DNA from 3 places in the Bradyrhizobium sp. Ses1 genome. Region 2 is predicted to be linked to each of the others. Evidence: predicted binding sites of a transcription regulator. Region 2 holds the regulator's gene; each other region holds the start of a gene.

What was found. Region 2 encodes HrcA, which represses chaperone genes, less so after heat shock. Its sites were predicted from a motif close to GTTAGCACTCNCNNNNNGNGAGTGCTAAC; they were not measured.
Region 1: the regulator HrcA is predicted to act here: its motif matches at 3,327-3,355, upstream of AC5ZG5_RS37745 (co-chaperone GroES).
Region 3: the regulator HrcA is predicted to act here: its motif matches at 3,043-3,071, upstream of groES (co-chaperone GroES).

The regions. Positions count from the first base shown of each region.
Region 1 covers NZ_JCAMOQ010000054.1:277-6,196, forward strand. Annotated here, with positions in the region: gene AC5ZG5_RS37725 (hypothetical protein) at 1-100, opposite strand, end outside; gene AC5ZG5_RS37730 (hypothetical protein) at 259-504, shown strand; gene AC5ZG5_RS37735 (DUF1236 domain-containing protein) at 535-876, shown strand; gene groL (chaperonin GroEL) at 1,138-2,775, opposite strand; gene AC5ZG5_RS37745 (co-chaperone GroES) at 2,934-3,230, opposite strand; gene AC5ZG5_RS37750 (hypothetical protein) at 3,576-4,088, shown strand; gene AC5ZG5_RS37755 (protein phosphatase CheZ) at 4,372-5,160, opposite strand; gene AC5ZG5_RS37760 (L,D-transpeptidase) at 5,465-5,920, shown strand, end outside.
Region 2 covers NZ_JCAMOQ010000024.1:103,107-109,026, forward strand. Annotated here, with positions in the region: gene AC5ZG5_RS25590 (hypothetical protein) at 432-1,367, shown strand; gene grpE (nucleotide exchange factor GrpE) at 1,438-2,046, opposite strand; gene hrcA (heat-inducible transcriptional repressor HrcA) at 2,282-3,370, opposite strand; gene rph (ribonuclease PH) at 3,527-4,240, shown strand; gene rdgB (RdgB/HAM1 family non-canonical purine NTP pyrophosphatase) at 4,251-4,880, shown strand; gene hemW (radical SAM family heme chaperone HemW) at 4,873-5,920, shown strand, end outside.
Region 3 covers NZ_JCAMOQ010000023.1:17,419-23,338, forward strand. Annotated here, with positions in the region: gene AC5ZG5_RS24540 (SDR family oxidoreductase) at 1-194, shown strand, start outside; gene AC5ZG5_RS24545 (NupC/NupG family nucleoside CNT transporter) at 443-1,702, shown strand; gene AC5ZG5_RS24550 (cupin domain-containing protein) at 1,822-2,352, opposite strand; gene AC5ZG5_RS24555 (usg protein) at 2,436-2,726, opposite strand; gene groES (co-chaperone GroES) at 3,115-3,429, shown strand; gene groL (chaperonin GroEL) at 3,472-5,112, shown strand; gene AC5ZG5_RS24570 (GIY-YIG nuclease family protein) at 5,275-5,562, shown strand; gene AC5ZG5_RS24575 (substrate-binding periplasmic protein) at 5,743-5,920, opposite strand, start outside.

The DNA.
Region 1 (5,920 bases), on a different contig from region 2:
TGCATTCTCCAACAATCATGTAAAATAACAGCCACGACGCTGCTCGCGCGATGACAGGCTTGGCCGCCGCGCTCGTGCGTTCTGCAACGATCAGGTTCATTGAATTCTCGAGCCCGGGCTGCAGTTCCCTCGGCAACGCCGATCGCAGCCTCGCGCTTGTGCGGGTCGAAGAATGCTGCATCGTGTTCTTACGTCCCGCCGAAGGGAACGGAATCTCCACTGCAATGGTTAGGGTGAACAGCAGTCCGGGCGTTCATCATGGCCATTGATGATCGCAACCCCGACATTTGGTGGTGGATTCGTCGCGCCGCTGAAATAGTGGGAAAAATCGGAAAAATCGCCGCGGCGTCCTCCGGCAAGAGCAGATGCGGTGATTGCAAAAATCAACAATTTTCGTTGCTGATCGTCCGATCAGTCGGATGCTCCTTGGCAATCGATATCGGGATAAAATGGAAATTCGCTCGGCGCGCCCCGGAACTTGTGCGAGTCCATGAAGTTCTTTGAGCGCCGCATGTCGCGGCGAGGAGAATCCAGATGAGGAAGATGCTTTTGCTTTCCGCGGCTATCGCTCTGATGTCGAGCGGTGCGCTCGCGCAGAGCACCGTGACGACTACGACCGGGGCCGGACGTGCAACGGTTCAGATCGAGCCAGAGTACCGCACCAGAATCAAGACCTACGTCACCGAGCACAAGGTTCGTCCCGTGACGACAAAGGAAAAGATCGTCGTCGGCGGAACGGTGCCGAGTGATGTCGAGCTCGCGGCGGTGCCGTCCGATTGGGGACCATCGCTCACGAAGTATCGCTATGTGTATTCCGGGGACCGCGTGATGCTGGTGGATCCCGGCACGCGCACCGTCGTTCAGGAAATTGACTGATGCAGGATAGAGGCTGCCGTTATGGCGGCCTCTGTCTCTTCCAATGGAGGGAAATTTGGAATCTCATCGCGAGGCCAGGATCGTGGGCGTGAGCCTGGCCATGGTCTACGTCGCCTGCCTGGTATTCGCCGCCATCAGCCTGGCCTGACGGGAAGTACTCGGCGGCTATTCGGTTCTGATGCAATCAGAACCGAATATGCTCTAATCCGGATACGAAAAGGCCGCCCAAAGGCGGCCTTTTGATTTGATTGTTAGAGGGGCTCAGAAGCCCATGCCGCCCATACCGCCGCCTCCGGGCGGCATCGCAGGCGCCGGCTCCTTCGGCAGTTCGGCGACCATGGCTTCCGTCGTCACCAGGAGGCCGGCGACCGAGGAGGCGTCCTGCAGCGCGGTGCGCACAACCTTGGCGGGGTCGATGATGCCTTCTTCGACCATGTCGACATATTCCTCGGTCTGGGCGTCGAAGCCGAAGGTCTCCGACTTGTTCTCGAGGATTTTGCCGACCACGATCGAGCCTTCGACGCCGGCGTTTTCCGAGATCTGGCGCACAGGGGCTTCGAGGGCCTTCAGCACGATGTTGATGCCGGCCTGGACGTCGGAATTGTCGTTGGAGAGACGGCCGACCGCCTTCTTGGCGCGCAGCAGCGCCACGCCGCCGCCGGGCACGATGCCTTCCTGCACCGCGGCGCGGGTTGCGTTCAGCGCGTCCTCGACACGGTCCTTCTTCTCCTTGACCTCGACCTCAGTTGCGCCGCCGACGCGGATCACCGCGACGCCGCCGGCCAGCTTGGCCAGCCGCTCCTGCAGCTTCTCGCGGTCGTAGTCGGAGGTGGTCTCCTCGATCTGCGCCTTGATCTGGCCGACGCGTGCCTCGATGTCGGCCTTCTTGCCGGCGCCGTTGACGATCGTGGTGTTCTCCTTGTCGATCACGACCTTGCGGGCGCGGCCGAGCATCTTGATCGTGACGTTCTCGAGCTTGATGCCGAGCTCTTCGGAGATCAACTGGCCGCCGGTCAGGACCGCGATGTCCTCCAGCATCGCCTTCCGGCGGTCGCCGAAGCCCGGCGCCTTGACGGCGGCGACCTTCAACCCGCCGCGCAGGCGGTTGACCACCAGTGTCGCCAGCGCCTCGCCCTCGACGTCCTCGGCGATGATCAAGAGCGGACGGCCGGACTGCACGACAGCTTCCAGCACCGGCAGCATCGCCTGCAGACCGGAGAGCTTCTTCTCGTGCAGGAGGATGTAGGCGTCCTCGAGCTCGGCGGTCATCTTCTCGGCATTGGTGATGAAATAGGGCGAGAGATAGCCGCGGTCGAACTTCATGCCTTCGACGATGTCGACCTCGGTCTCCAGCGACTTGTTCTCCTCGACCGTGATCACGCCCTCATTGCCGACCTTCTGCATGGCCTGGGCGATCATCTTGCCGATCGCGGTGTCGCCATTGGCCGAGATGGTGCCGACCTGGGCGACCTCGGAAGAGGCGGCCACTGGCTTGGCGCGCTTCTCGAGGTCCTTGACCACGGCGGCGACGGCAAGGTCGATGCCGCGCTTCAGGTCCATCGGGTTCATGCCCGCAGCAACCGCCTTGCCGCCCTCTCGCACGATCGCCTGCGCCAGCACGGTCGCGGTGGTGGTGCCGTCACCCGCGGTGTCGTTGGTCTTGGAGGCGACTTCGCGCAGCATCTGCGCGCCCATGTTCTCGAACTTGTCCTCGAGCTCGATCTCCTTGGCGACGGTGACGCCGTCCTTGGTGATGCGAGGGGCACCGAAGCTCTTTTCGATGACGACGTTGCGGCCCTTCGGGCCGAGCGTGACCTTTACCGCATTGGCAAGGACATCGACGCCGCGCAGCATTCGCTCGCGGGCTTCTCCGGCAAATTTAACGTCTTTGGCAGCCATATCTTGCTCCTGGAATGATTGAGGGCACTGGGCCGCACACCCTTGTCGTCATTGCCGGGCTTGACCCGGCAAATCCATCGCTCTTGAAGATCGATGGATGCCCGGGTCAGGCCCGGGCATGACATGTGTGGATGTTGCGGCCGCTCCGCTAAGTTGCGTTAGACCAGCACGCCCATGATGTCGGACTCCTTCATGATCAGGAGTTCCTCGCCGTCGAGCTTGACCTCGGTGCCTGACCATTTGCCGAACAGCACGCGATCGCCGACCTTGACGTCGATCGGGATCAGCTTGCCGGTCTCGTCGCGGCCGCCTGGCCCGACGGCGGTGACTTCGCCCTGAGAGGGCTTTTCCTTGGCGGTGTCGGGGATGATGATGCCGCCCTTGGACTTCTCTTCGGCTTCGATGCGCTTGACCACGACGCGGTCATGCAGCGGGCGGAATTTGGATTTAGCCATGACGTTTCCTCTTGGAGGCTCGGTTTCAGGTCTCGTTCATCGAGGCCGGGGTTGAATGCCGGCCGGTCGATGGCTCGCGGGCAGGATATCCAGCGCATTAGCAATCGTCGCGCCAGAGTGCTAATTGTGGGGCGGGGAATATGGCTTGGCGCCTTTCCTGTCAAGCAAAGTGGTTAAGGCCTTGGTGAGGCCAATATAGGATGCTGCAACCAAATCAAATCAGAGCCCAGGTTGGAGTTCTCACGTCATCGTTTCGACGTCATTGCTCTGCCTTACGTTTTAAGCTTGGCTGCAGGACGGGTGCGGCCCAAAGGTGCGACCCAAGGATATTTCGGGGGAATACGGATGATCGGATCAGGTGACGCGCGCGCGGTTGCGAAATTTGCGACCGTCTCGGCGCTGACGCTTCTGTTGGGCGCGTGCAGCAGCGTCAACCTGCCGTCGCTGTCATCCAACCCGGGGCCTGGGCCCGAGGAGGCCGCGCCGGAAATGCCCGCCACCATTCGTTCCGACGAGATCGTCGGCCGCTGGGGCTTGGCCTCCTACCAAAATCCGGCGGACCGCGCCCGCACCGAGAAGATGGCGCGCGACCAGTGCAAGCAGCCTTACGTGATCGGCGCCGGCCAGTCCGGCGGCGTGATCATGCATCTCGCAGACCAGGCCACCCCCCAGGAGCTGCGTCTGAAGGGCTCTCCGAGCGGCAAGAACTATATCGGCCCGCCCGGGCCGTCCGGCGGCGAGCAGGACCGCGAGATCGTCTCCTTCGACGGCCGCGTCATGGTCACCCGCTTCGTCGACAAGGACGCCGCCGTCCGCTACGGCAACATGGTCTACGTCCGCTGCGCGCCACGGGCGTGAAGTGCCAATTGCTGTGCCCTCTCCCCTTACAAGGAGGGCTATATGCGGCGGTGCCGGTTGATGTGCCCTCGCCGCTTGGGAGAGGGCAGCTCCGCTGCCAGAACTGGACTCATTTGGGTGAGGGGTTCTCTCCGCGAACGCTATCGCTCGCGGAGACAACCCCTCATCCGGCGCTTCGCGCCACCTTCTCCCACAAGGGAGAAGGGAAGAGGGGGCGCCGCCGCGCATAAAAAAACGCCGGCGTCGCGCCGGCGTTTTGCGTTGTTCCCTGCGACCTGCCTGCTCAGTCGAACATCGCGTCGATATCGTCCTGCGAGGCGTGGCCCACGTCGCCGTCGAGCTTCGGGCCGTTGAGCAGGCGGGCGTCGCCCTCGCGGGTGTCGACGATCGGCGGCGCGTGCGCCTTGATGGCGTCGACACCGCCCCAGATATCCATCATCGCATTGATGTGCTGCTCGATGAACTTCATCGTGTTCATCACCTTGTTGATGCGCTGGCCGGTGAGGTCCTGGAAATTGCAGGCCTCGAAGATTGTCACCACACGTTCCTGGATATCCTCGGCAAGCAGCTTCTGCTGTTCGGGCGAGGCGACCTTGGTCAGCGCGGTGGCGGCCTGGTCGATCGCCTCAGTCGCCTCGAGGATCTGCTGGGTCGCCTCCTCGGTGCCGCCGACGACGGCCCCGAGCTCGCCGTTCACCTTGGCCATCTCCGGGCCATCGAAGCCCCTGCCGTGCAGCGCCGCGATCTCGCGCTTGGTGCGGTTGATGGCATCGTGGATCAGGTCGAGCTCGACCTTCAGCTTCTCGCATTGCTCGATCTGTGCCCGATAGGTGTCGAGCAGCGCATGCGCTTCGGCGACCTCGCGCGCCACCGCCGCCTCGGTGGCTTCGGCTGCGACCGGACGCTGGGCGTGGACGCCGAGCGCCATCTGCGCGCGGATGGATCGAAGCTCCGCCATGATCTCCCGATGCATTGGACCGATTTCACCGCCTTCCACCGTAACCGGTGCCGGCATCGGCATGTCGCCCATAATGGCTTGTTCAACACGAAAACGCTTGCGACTAACTGACATGAGACTGTTCCCGCCCCCTTCACTCCCAGTGTTCTACGCAGAAGCGATTTAATAGGGAGTTCACACGGGAATGTTTTGCAACGGCGTTTCGCGTCGCGCCGCATACCGGGGATTAACCATGACGCCTACGAATTTAAGCAAAATAAACGCTAATTTTGAAATCCGCCGCCGATTGCCGACGTGGTGAATCCAAACGCTGGTTACGTTTACCAAACCGATGCGGTTTTGATTTTGATTGGTCGCATGCCACGGCGCCTCACGCCGAGTGCTGCTGACGATTGACGAAACAGTACAGAGTACGTCGATGAAGAAAACATTCTTTGCGCTTGTTGCCGGCGCGTCCTTCCTGCCTGCCGCTCCGCACCAGGCGTTTGCGATCGATGGCGCGCCGCTCGCCGGGCCGACCGTGATCTATTCCTACCAGGCGCCGCCTCAGCCGGTGCGCAGGGCCTCCAGCCTCGGCGGCGGCTTTATCGAATTCCTGTTCGGCGACGGTCCCGACCAGGGCTACCCGCAATCCTACGAGCAGCAGCCGATCTATCAGCAGCAGCCGGGTTATTATGGTGGCCGGCGCACGATGCTGCCGCCGATGGATCCGCAGCAGCCGATGATGCGCGAGGAGCAGGCGGCCGATCCCGCGCAGCGGCCGTTCGATCCGAGATATGAGAAGCAGCTTGTCGACTATGACGGCAAGGAAGCTCCGGGCACGATCGTCGTCGATACCCCGAACAAGTTCCTTTATCTCGTGCAGGCTGACGGC
Region 2 (5,920 bases):
GATTCTGATTTCCTTCTTTCTAAGGCAGGTTGGCTGGGCCCTGACGGCGCACCGAACCGAACCCCCACACGTTCAAATGCTCGCGATATTGCGACGATGAGCCTCATATAGGAGGGGGGGTAAGGCCTGCAAGGACTGGACGCAACCTTGAGGTCTGAAAAGACTGACGTTTGAAAGATTGTGTCAGTCCGGCCCGGGACCTGTCTGGTTCTGTTTTGGTCCCAGGCTTGGTCTTGGGGCCCACATTAACGAATGCGCAAGAAAGCTGCGACATTGCACCCTGTGCCATCAGGCTGCATGGAGCCGCCCGCCCCTGTCGTCGGGCCATCAAAACCGCTAAAAGCGGGCCAACTGAACGAGGCCCGACAGCTTGCGGCCCGCACCGGCCGCCCATTGAACGGCTTCAATGCCAAACCCGGTAGATCCTTGACATGAACCCCATTCGCCTCCTCGCCGCGGTCACCCTGTTCGTTGCCGCCGCATTTCCCGCCTTTGCCGCGGACGTGGTCTTTCCGCCGGGCGCCCGGGTCGGGATGAAGCCGCTGGTGGGGCTCAATCGCGCGAAAACCTTCACCGGCTTCGAGACCGAGGACCAGGGCGTCAAGGTGCTGGTCACCGACCTGCCGGCGGAGGCCTATGGCGAGGTCGCCAACGCCTTCAAGGCGAACCCGGGCGGCACCGGCGGGATCAAGCCGGAGAGCATCGAGACCGCTGCCGGCCTTGCCTATTACACGGTCGAGAATGCCAAGGATGGCGCCGGCACCGTGCGGCGCTATTCGATGATCCTGCCCGGCCCGACCTTCTCCGGCTACATCGCCATGCAGGTCCCGGAGAATGCCGCCAGGATCTATACCGATGACGCCGTCCGCCAGATGTTTTCGACCGCCGCGATCCGGGATCAGGTTCCGGTCGACGAGCAGCTCGGGCTGATGCCGTTCAAGATGACCGAACTGGCGAACTTCAAGAACATCCGCACGCTGGCACCCGGCGCCGCGCTGATCGTCGCCGATGGCGACGAGAAGAGCGGGTTCGAGGTGGCGCCCTTCATGATCATCGGCATCATCGGCTCGACCGCCGCCTCTCCCGATGATCGCGGCCGTTTTGCCCAGCAGATCGCGACCACGATTCCCGGCGTGCGCGACGGACGGATCACGATGTCGGAGCCGATCCGCATCGATGGCCAGCCCGGCTATGAGACACGGATCGATGCGGTGAGCGGCAAGGACAATACGCCGGTGACCATCGTGCAATGGCTGCGGTTCGGTGCGCAGACCTCGCTGCGCATCATCGGCTCCTCGCCGCGCGATCAATGGTCGACCGCATTCCCGCGCTTCCGCAGCGTGCGCGACGGAATTCAGCCGCGATAACATCTATCTCTGCCGGCCTTTGTCGAGGCCGGCATTAACAGCATTCCGTCAGCCGATGCGTTGAGCAGATTCAGTTCTGCTGTGCGGCGGAAGCCGGCGCGGTTTTTGCGCCGCCCTTGGAGACACCGACCAGCGCCGGACGCAGCACGCGATCGCCGATCGTATAGCCGGCCTGGACCACCTGCACCACTGTGCCCGAGGGCACGGAGGGGTCGGGAACCTCGTACATCGCCTGCTGAAAGTTCGGATCGAACTTCTCGCCGGTGGGATCGAACTTCTTGACGCCGTTCTTCTCCAGCGTGGCGTGCAGCGAACGCTCGGTCAATTCGACACCCTCGATCAGGGCCTTCAGCCCGGGGTCGGCGGCCGCCTTGGCCTCCGCCGGGACGGCGTCGAGGGCACGCTGCAGATTGTCGGCGATGTCGAGGATGTCGCGGGCAAAGCCGGTGATGCCATAAGCGCGCGCATCCGCGATCTCGCGGCTGGTGCGCTTGCGCAGGTTTTCCATCTCGGCCAGCGTGCGCAACGTCCGATCGCGCGCTTCATTGAGCTCCTTGGTCAAGGCTTCCGCCGATCCCTGTTCGGGATCGTCGGGCATGACGTAGGGCTTCGAGACCACGGGCTCGCCTGTCTGCGCCGGGTTCTCGGCGTTGTCGTTTGGCCGGTTCGGATCGGTCATGGCTTGCCTTTTCGAAAAATCACGTCTGATCAACAGTTAAGGATTGGCTGGCCCGGATATCGTGCTTTGGGCCATGAAAATCAAGCGCAACCGGCCCCGTTTCGGGGTTAGAGCGTTTTCGAGCGAAGCATGCCCTCGGACCTGATCCGAGGGTGGACACCGCTTCGCGTGAAGAAAGCGCGTCAAAACAAGAATCTAGAGTTCCGGTTCTGATTCCATCAGAACCGGAAATGCTCTAGCCGCCGAGGATCCTGCTGACGAGGCGCGCGGCATAGTCCACGGTCGGGATCACCCGCGCATAATTCAGCCGGGTTGGCCCGATCACGCCGAGCACGCCCACGATACGGCCGGCGCCGTCGCTATAGGGCGCAACGATGGTCGAGGACCCCGACAGCGAGAACAATTTGTTCTCCGACCCGATGAAGATCCGCACGCCATCGGCGCTTTCCGCACGCCCCAGAAGGTCGATCACGCCGCGCTTGGTCTCGAGATCATCGAACAGCGACTTGATGCGCTCGAGATCCTCGAGCGCATGCAAATCCTCCAAGAGATTGGCGTGCCCGCGCACGATGAGCTGCCGGTCTTCATTGTCGCCGCCCGACCAGCTCGCAAGCCCTGCAGAGATCACCTTCTGCGTCAATTGATCGAGCTCGGCGCGACTTTGTCCCAGCGCGGTCTCGAGTTCGAGCCGCGCTTCGGCGAGCGTACGGCCGAGGATGCGTGCATTGAGGAAGTTGGTGGCCTCGATCAGTGCCGAGGATGGAACACCCGGCGGCAAGCTCAGCACCCGGTTCTCGACCTGCCCGTCTTCGCCGACCAGCACCACCAGCGCACGTTCCGGCTCCAGCCGCACGAACTCGATATGCTTCAGCCGCGCATTGGATTTGGGCGTCAGCACCACGGCGGCGGCGCGGGTGAGGCCGGATAGCCGGATCAAGGCCTCATCGAGCGCTGCCTCGACCGACTGCGCGCGGCCGACAGTAGCCAATTGGCTCTGGATCGATTGCCGTTCCGCCTCCGTGAGATGGCCGACCTGCATCAGCGCATCGACGAAAAAGCGCAGGCCCAATTCGGTCGGCAGTCGGCCGGCGGAGGTATGCGGCGCGTAGATCAGTCCGAGTTGTTCGAGATCGGACATCACATTGCGCACCGAGGCCGGCGACAGCGGCAGCGCGATCAGACGCGAGATGTTACGCGAGCCGACCGGCTCGCCGGTCGCCAGATAACTTTCGACGATTTGACGAAAAATGTCGCGCGAACGCTCGTTGAGCTGGGCAAGCCCGGCGTGCGGCGCGATCAAACCAACCGGTTCGTGTTGAGCCACAATAACTCCCTCACAACTGCCTCTAATTTGACCATCCACACGCCCGGTGACAAGCGTGCATTACCCGCCCGGAAGCCGGCCAAAAAGCTTGCCGCTGCGGCTGCCCGCTCCTACAAGCACCGCCAGCCATATCGCTCGAATTCCCGGAGGATTCCCATGCGGCCAAGCCGCCGTGCACCCGACGAACTGCGCCCCGTCTCATTGGAACGCGGCGTGGTCAAATATGCCGAGGGTTCCTGCATGGTGAAATTCGGCGACACCCATGTGCTGGTCACTGCGACCCTGGAAGACCGCCTGCCGCCATGGCTGAAGGGCCAGGGCCGCGGCTGGGTCACCGCCGAATACGGCATGCTGCCCCGCGCCACGCTGGAACGTACCCGGCGCGAGGCCTCCGCCGGCAAGCAGGGCGGGCGTACCATCGAGATTCAGCGCCTGATCGGCCGTTCGCTCCGTGCCACCATCGATCTGGAAGCGCTGGGCGAGCGCCAGATCACGGTCGATTGCGACGTGCTGCAGGCCGATGGCGGCACGCGCACCGCCTCGATCACCGGCGCCTGGGTCGCGCTTGCCGACTGCATCAACTGGATGAAGACCCGCAACATGCTGAAAACCAACGTGTTGCGCGACAACGTCGCGGCCATCTCCTGCGGCATCTATAATGGCACGCCGGTGCTCGACCTCGACTATGCCGAGGATTCTGAAGCCGAGACCGACGCCAACTTCGTCATGACCGGCGACGGCCGCATCATCGAGGTACAGGGCACCGCGGAAAAGACGCCGTTCTCGCAGGACGAGTTCCTGGCGCTGATGGCGTTGGCGCGCAAGGGCGTGGCGCGGCTGGTCGACTTGCAGAAAATGGCAGTGGCGTAGTCAATAGGCCATGCACCGCCGAATCACTGGAAAGCTCGTGATCGCGACCCACAATCCCGGCAAGCTTGCCGAGATGCGCGAATTGCTGGCGCCGCATGGCGTGGAGGCGATCTCGGCAGGCGATCTCGGTCTTGGCGAGCCTGAGGAGACCGGCGACAGTTTTCGCGCCAATGCCGCGATCAAGGCGATTGCGGCAGCCAAGGCCGCCGATCTCCCGGCATTTGCCGATGATTCCGGGCTGGTGGTCGACGCGCTGGACGGCGCCCCCGGCATCTATTCGGCGCGCTGGGCCGGCGAAAACAAGGATTTCACCGCCGCGATGACGCAGATCGAGCGCCTCTTGCAGGAACGTAGCGCCACGGCGCCCGACCGCCGGAGCGCTCATTTCGTTTCCGCGCTCTGCGTCGCCTGGCCGGATGGGCACCTCGAAGAGGTCGAAGCGCGTGCCGATGGAACTTTGGTGTGGCCGCCGCGCGGCACCGCGGGTTTCGGCTATGATCCCATGTTCCTGCCGGATGGCCATACCCGCACCTTCGGCGAGATGACGAGCGTCGAGAAGCACGGGCTGCCGCCGCTCGGACTCGGCCTGTCGCACCGGGCCCGTGCCTTCGTCAAATTGGCGGAGATATGCCTTGACTGACCGGGACCAGGCAGCCTTCGGCGTCTACGTGCACTGGCCGTTCTGCCTGTCGAAATGCCCGTATTGTGATTTCAACAGCCACGTCAGGCATACGCAGATCGATGAGGCGCGCTTTGCCCGTGCCTTTGCGCGCGAGATCGAGACCACCGCGGCGCGCGTCCCCGGCCGCGAAGTGTCCTCGATCTTCCTCGGCGGCGGTACGCCGTCATTGATGCAGCCGCAGACGGTCGGCGCGATCCTGGATGCGATCGGCAAGTATTGGCGCGTCGCTCCCGATGTCGAAGTGACACTGGAAGCCAATCCGACGAGCGTCGAAGCCACACGGTTTCGCGGCTATCGCGCCGCCGGCGTCAACCGCGTATCGCTCGGCGTGCAGGCGCTCGATGATGCCTCGCTGAAGGCGCTGGGGCGATTACACACTGCGCGCGAAGCGCTCGATGCGGTCGCCGTCGCCCGTCAATCTTTCGATCGCTATTCCTTCGACCTGATCTACGCCCGGCCCGATCAAACTCCCGCGATGTGGGCCGACGAACTGAAGCATGCGATCGCGGAAGCCGCCGAGCATCTGTCGCTCTATCAACTCACGATCGAGGAAGGCACGCCGTTCTTTGGCCTGCATGCCGCCGGCAAATTGCAGACGCCGGACGAGGCGGTCGCGCGCGCGCTTTACGACGTGACGCAAGAGGTCTGTACGCAAGCAGGCCTGCCGGCCTACGAGATCTCCAATCACGCCCGCCCCGGCGCGGAGTGCCGGCACAATCTCGTCTATTGGCGTGGCGACGAATATGCCGGCATCGGCCCGGGCGCACATGGCCGCCTCGACATCAACGGCCGCCGTCACGCCACCGCGACCGAGAAGCGGCCGGAAGCCTGGGTGATGCGTGTCGAAACCAATGGCAGCGGCGTCATCACGGACGAGGTGCTCAACAGCGAGGAGCGCGCCGACGAATTCCTGCTGATGGGGCTTCGTCTCGCCGAAGGCATCGACCCCACGCGCTATGCGTCGCTCTCAGGCCGTGCACTCGACCCGCGCCGCATCG
Region 3 (5,920 bases), on a different contig from region 2:
ATGCCGCAACCCCAATGACCGACCGCATGGTCGACGGCGTGCTGCAGCCCGACGGCCGCAAGATGCCGGAGCCGCGGATGGACGCGAAGGCTGTCGGCGATGCGGTGGCCTATATGGCGAACCTGCCGCTCGACGCCAACGTGCTGTTCATGACGGTGATGGCAAGCAAGATGCCGTTTGTGGGACGGGGTTAGACACCCCACTCACCGTCATTGCGAGCCAACGGGTCGCGCGAATGCGCGCCCGATGACAGGCTCAGCGAAGCAATCCATCTCTCCGCCTGCGGATACAGTGGATTGCTTCGTCGCTTTGCTCCTCGCAATGACGGTGGCGGAAGCAGCGTCCACAGAAACCACATCCACAAGACGAAGTTCACCGCACCTGAACGGAGCGGCATTGCACTTGCAGATCGTGCTGCCATAATCGTTCGGGAGATCCGTGAATGTTACAACTGCAATCGGCGTTCGGCGTGGTGGCGCTGCTTTTGATCGCCTGGGCTTTCAGCGAGAAGCGCGGCGCGGTGTCGATCCGGCAGGCGATCGTCGGCCTCATCGTGACGCTGGTCACTGCGCTGGCGCTGATCAAGGTGCCGCTGGTGGCATCGGCTTTCGGCGCCATCAACGAGGCCGTCGGCGTCATCGCCGCCGCCTCGCGTGCCGGCACCTCCTTCGTGTTCGGCTATGTCGGCGGCGCGCCGCTGCCGTTCGACCTCAAGGCGCCGGGCGCTGATTTCATCCTCGCCTTCCAGGCGCTGCCGATCGTGCTGGTCATGAGCGTGCTGACCACCCTGCTGTTCTACTGGCGCGTGCTGCCGCCGATCGTGCGCGGCATGGCCTGGCTGCTCGAACGGACGCTCGGCGTCGGCGGCGCGGTCGGGCTCTCCACCGCCGCCAACATCTTCCTCGGCATGGTGGAAGCGCCGCTGTTCATCCGGCCCTATCTGACGCAGCTCACCCGCGCCGAACTGTTCCTGGTGATGACGGGCGGCATGGCCGGAATCGCCGGCACCGTGCTGGTGCTCTACGCCACCCTGCTGGCGCCGCTGATCCCCGATGCGGCGGCGCATTTCGTCATTGCCTCGGTGCTAGGGGCGCCGGCGGCGATCCTGGTGAGCCTGATCATGGTGCCGGAGACATCAGGCGGGCGCACCGGCGGCGCGCTCGACGATCGCAGCGATCCCGAGGTGCACGCGTCCTCGACGATGGATGCCATCGTCAAGGGCACCGCGGCCGGGCTTGAACTGTTGCTCAACATCGTCGCGATGCTACTCGTGCTGGTGGCGCTGGTCTATCTCGTCAACGCGATGCTCGGGATCCTGCCGGACATCGGCGGCGCCAAGATTTCTCTGCAGCGTCTGCTCGGCTATATCATGGCCCCGGTGTGCTGGCTGATGGGCCTGCCGTGGTCGCAAGCCATCACTGCGGGCAGCCTGATGGGGACCAAGACCGTGCTGAACGAATTGATCGCCTATGTCGATCTGTCGAAGCTTCCCACCGACGCGCTGGATGCGCGCTCGCGCCTGATCATGCTCTATGCGATGTGCGGCTTCGCCAATTTCGCCAGCCTCGGCATCATGATCGGCGGCCTCAACACGATGGCGCCGACGCGGCGCGAGGAGATCAATTCGCTCGGGCTGAAGTCGATCGTATCGGGCACGCTGACAACCTGCCTGATGGGCGCGATCGTGGGGCTGTTGACGTAGCCGCTCCGTCATTCCGGGGCGATGCGAAGCATCGAACCCGGAATCCATCGGGCCGCGGGCACAAGCGGAGGAATGAATTCCGGGTTCGCGCTACGCGCGCCCCGGAATGACGGCGGTGGTTATGTCGTCAACTCTACCGTCTTGAACTCGGCGGGCAGGATGATCTCGAGCAGTTCGACGTCGTCAGAATAATCGAGGATCATGTGCTTGATCTTCGGCGGCTGGGTCCAGGCGCTGCCCTGCTGCATCAACGTCTCGCCCTGCCCTTCCATGTAGGTCTTCACCCAGCCCTTGAGCACATAGACCATCTGGAACTGGACGTCGTGATAATGCAGTTTCGAGACCTCTTCCGGATTGCACGGCCCGACCAGCCGGATCACATGCGCCTGCGCAAGCCCGTGCGTGGCGTCGGCAAAGCCGAGATCGCGATATTGCGCATAAGCGCGCAGCCCGTCGGCCTTGAAGTCTTCTTCGCGATAATGGCTCACCGCAATGCGTTGCTTCGGCTGCGCCTTATGTGCCGCCTTGGATACGCGGCCCTTGGACTTGATCGCCTTGCGGGCAGTGGATTTGGCGGCGGTCTTGTGGCCCGTCCATTTCTTCCGGACCGCCGTCTTGGCCGCGGGTCTTGATGTCACCTTCTTAGCCATGGCCTGCCTCCCTGTTGCAGGCGTCCGCCACGCGGACGCGTCCAGGGAACGTTACCACCGTTCCGCCCGGCAGTCGTCTCGTCTCAGTGCAAGCGGAAGACGCCGTCGACGGCGCGCAGCTCCGCCGGCTTGATCAGCTTGGAATGCGCAACGGTCACCGAGTGCAGCGGTCCCTCGAGCTGCTCCTGCCAGAAGGCGAGGAAATCCTGCAGCGCAGGGAATTTCGGGAAGAGGTCGTAATTCTGCCAGACGTAGGTCTGCAGCAGTGAAGGATGGTCCGGCATTCGGTAGAGGATCTGTGCCGTCGTCAGCCCATAACCCAGCATCTGCTTCCGGAAATCGTCGGAAGCAACCCCACCAACCCGCGAGACCATATGCCAACCTCCGTTTTTTCGAAGGAGCGCATTCACGGGATGGCCTGCTAGCCGAGCCACCCCCGCGGAGATGCGCTCACATGAGGGAATTGTGACGCATAGGGCCAACTCATCACAAGCCCAAATGTTTAGGTGGCTGTTGAAAAATCGTGCATTAGCAGCAACTTAGCGCATCTGCTAATGCAGGTCTCGCCGTCGCTCGCTGCCCAGGTTAATGATGATAAACGATACTGGCAGGCGGCGATTTCGAGTGCCAATTTTTCTGCTACAAACCCTTGCTCCCACACAAAGTCTGGCCTATCTCCATCGCGGCTGGTTTGGCACTCGCCAAGACAGACTGCTAACGCTCCAGAATTCTACAGCATCCAGAATAGCTTAGGAGGACTGCATGAGTTTCCGTCCGCTTCACGACCGCGTCGTGGTCAAGCGCATCGACGCCGAAGAGAAGACCGCTGGCGGCATCATCATTCCAGACACTGCCAAGGAAAAGCCCTCCCAGGGCGAAGTCGTCGCCGTCGGCCCGGGTGGCCGCGACGAGGCCGGCAAGCTGATCCCGATCGACCTCAAGGTTGGCGATCGCGTCCTGTTCGGCAAGTGGTCTGGCACCGAGGTCAAGATCGACGGCCAGGAGCTGTTGATCATGAAGGAAAGCGACATCATGGGCGTCCTCGACGTCCCCGCTTCCAAGAAGAAGGCGGCCTAAGGCCCTCCCTCCCAGGATAAATCCCTCAAGGAAAAAACTCACATGGCAGCTAAAGAAGTCAAATTCTCCGTCGAAGCGCGCGACAAGATGCTGCGCGGCGTCGACATCCTCGCCAACGCGGTGAAGGTCACCCTCGGTCCGAAGGGCCGCAACGTGGTGCTCGACAAGTCGTTCGGCGCTCCCCGCATCACCAAGGACGGCGTCACCGTCGCCAAGGAGATCGAGCTCGACGACAAGTTCGAGAACATGGGCGCCCAGATGGTGCGCGAAGTCGCCTCCAAGTCCGCTGACGCGGCCGGCGACGGCACCACCACCGCCACCGTGCTGGCCCAGGCGATCGTGAAGGAAGGCGCCAAGTCGGTCGCCGCCGGCATGAACCCGATGGACCTGAAGCGCGGCATCGACCTCGCGGTCGAGGCTGTGGTTGCGGACCTGCAGAAGAACTCCAAGAAGGTCACCTCCAACGACGAGATCGCCCAGGTCGGCACCATCTCCGCCAACGGCGACGCCGAGATCGGCAAGTTCCTCTCCGACGCCATGAAGAAGGTCGGCAATGAGGGCGTGATCACGGTCGAGGAAGCCAAGTCGCTGGAGACCGAGCTCGACGTCGTCGAGGGCATGCAGTTCGACCGTGGCTACATCTCGCCCTATTTCGTCACCAACGCCGACAAGATGCGCGTTGAGATGGACGACGCCTACATCCTCATCAACGAGAAGAAGCTCTCCTCGCTGAACGAGCTGCTGCCGCTGCTCGAGGCCGTGGTGCAGACCGGCAAGCCGCTCGTCATCGTCGCTGAAGACGTCGAAGGCGAAGCCCTCGCCACCCTGGTCGTCAACCGCCTCCGTGGCGGCCTGAAGGTCGCAGCCGTCAAGGCTCCGGGCTTCGGCGATCGCCGCAAGGCCATGCTGCAGGACATCGCGATCCTGACCGGCGGCCAGGCGATCTCGGAAGATCTCGGCATCAAGCTCGAGAACGTCACGCTGCAGATGCTCGGTCGCGCCAAGAAGGTGATGATCGACAAGGAGAACACCACGATCGTCAACGGCGCCGGCAAGAAGGCCGACATCGAGGCGCGCGTGGCGCAGATCAAGGCGCAGATCGAGGAGACCACCTCGGACTACGACCGTGAGAAGCTGCAGGAGCGTCTGGCCAAGCTTGCGGGCGGCGTCGCGGTGATCCGCGTCGGCGGCGCGACCGAGATCGAGGTGAAGGAGCGCAAGGATCGCGTTGATGACGCGATGCACGCGACCCGCGCGGCTGTGGAAGAAGGCATCGTTCCGGGCGGCGGCGTCGCCCTGCTCCGTGCTTCCGAGCAGCTCAAGGGCATCCGCACCAAGAACGACGACCAGAAGACCGGCGTCGAGATCGTGCGCAAGGCGCTGTCGGCTCCGGCCCGCCAGATCGCGATCAACGCTGGTGAAGACGGTTCGGTCATCGTCGGCAAGATCCTCGAGAACAAGACCTACGCTTACGGCTTCGACTCGCAGACCGGCGAATATGCCGACCTCGTCAAGAAGGGCATCATCGACCCGACCAAGGTCGTGCGCGCCGCGATCCAGAACGCAGCCTCCGTGGCGGCACTCTTGATCACCACCGAGGCGATGGTCGCCGAGCTGCCCAAGAAGGGCGGCGCCGGCCCCGCAATGCCTCCGGGCGGCGGCATGGGCGGCATGGACTTCTGAGCAGTCCTCGCTTCAGAGCGATCCACGAAACGCAAAACCCCGGCAGCAATGCCGGGGTTTTTGTTTCAGTCGTCTTGATTTTGCGCACGGGCCGGCAATACGCTCAGCCGTCATTCCGGGGCGCGCGAAGCGCGAGCCCGGAATCCATTTCACGGCTCGCTCATGGCCTATTACGTCTACCTGCTCGCCAGCAAGAAATACGGCACGCTGTACCTGGGCGTGACCAACGACATCATTCGCCGCATCTATGAGCACAAGACCAAGACCGTCCCCGGCTTTACGAAGCGATACACGGTGGACAGACTGGTCTGGTTCGAAATCTACGACGACCCGACGACAGCCATCGCGCGGGAGAAAGAACTGAAGAAGTGGCGAAGGGACTGGAAGATTCGGCTCATCGAGGAGAAGAATCCCGATTGGATCGATCTTTATCCGGAGATTACGGCCTGAGCTCGCGGATGAATGGATTCCGGGCTCGCGCTTCGCGCGCCCCGAAATGACGAAAGATAGACCCTCTCCGCCCGTCATTCCGGGACGACGCGCAGCGCGGAGCCCGGAATCCATTTCACCGCTTGCGCAGAGCTCTCCACTCACGCGGATTGCGAATACCGAGCGTTCTGGCAGCGCAACTCACTTCGGCGGCTGCAGCTCGACGTCGTAGCGCGCGTAGATTCGCGCGAGCGTGCCGTCGGCCAGCAAGGCCTCCAGCGCAGCGTCGATGCCTTGTCGCAGCTTCTCGTCCGGACTGAGTATCCCGACGGCGACATTCCAGTTCAGGTCCGGCTCGTCCTCGAAGGCCGGGATGCGG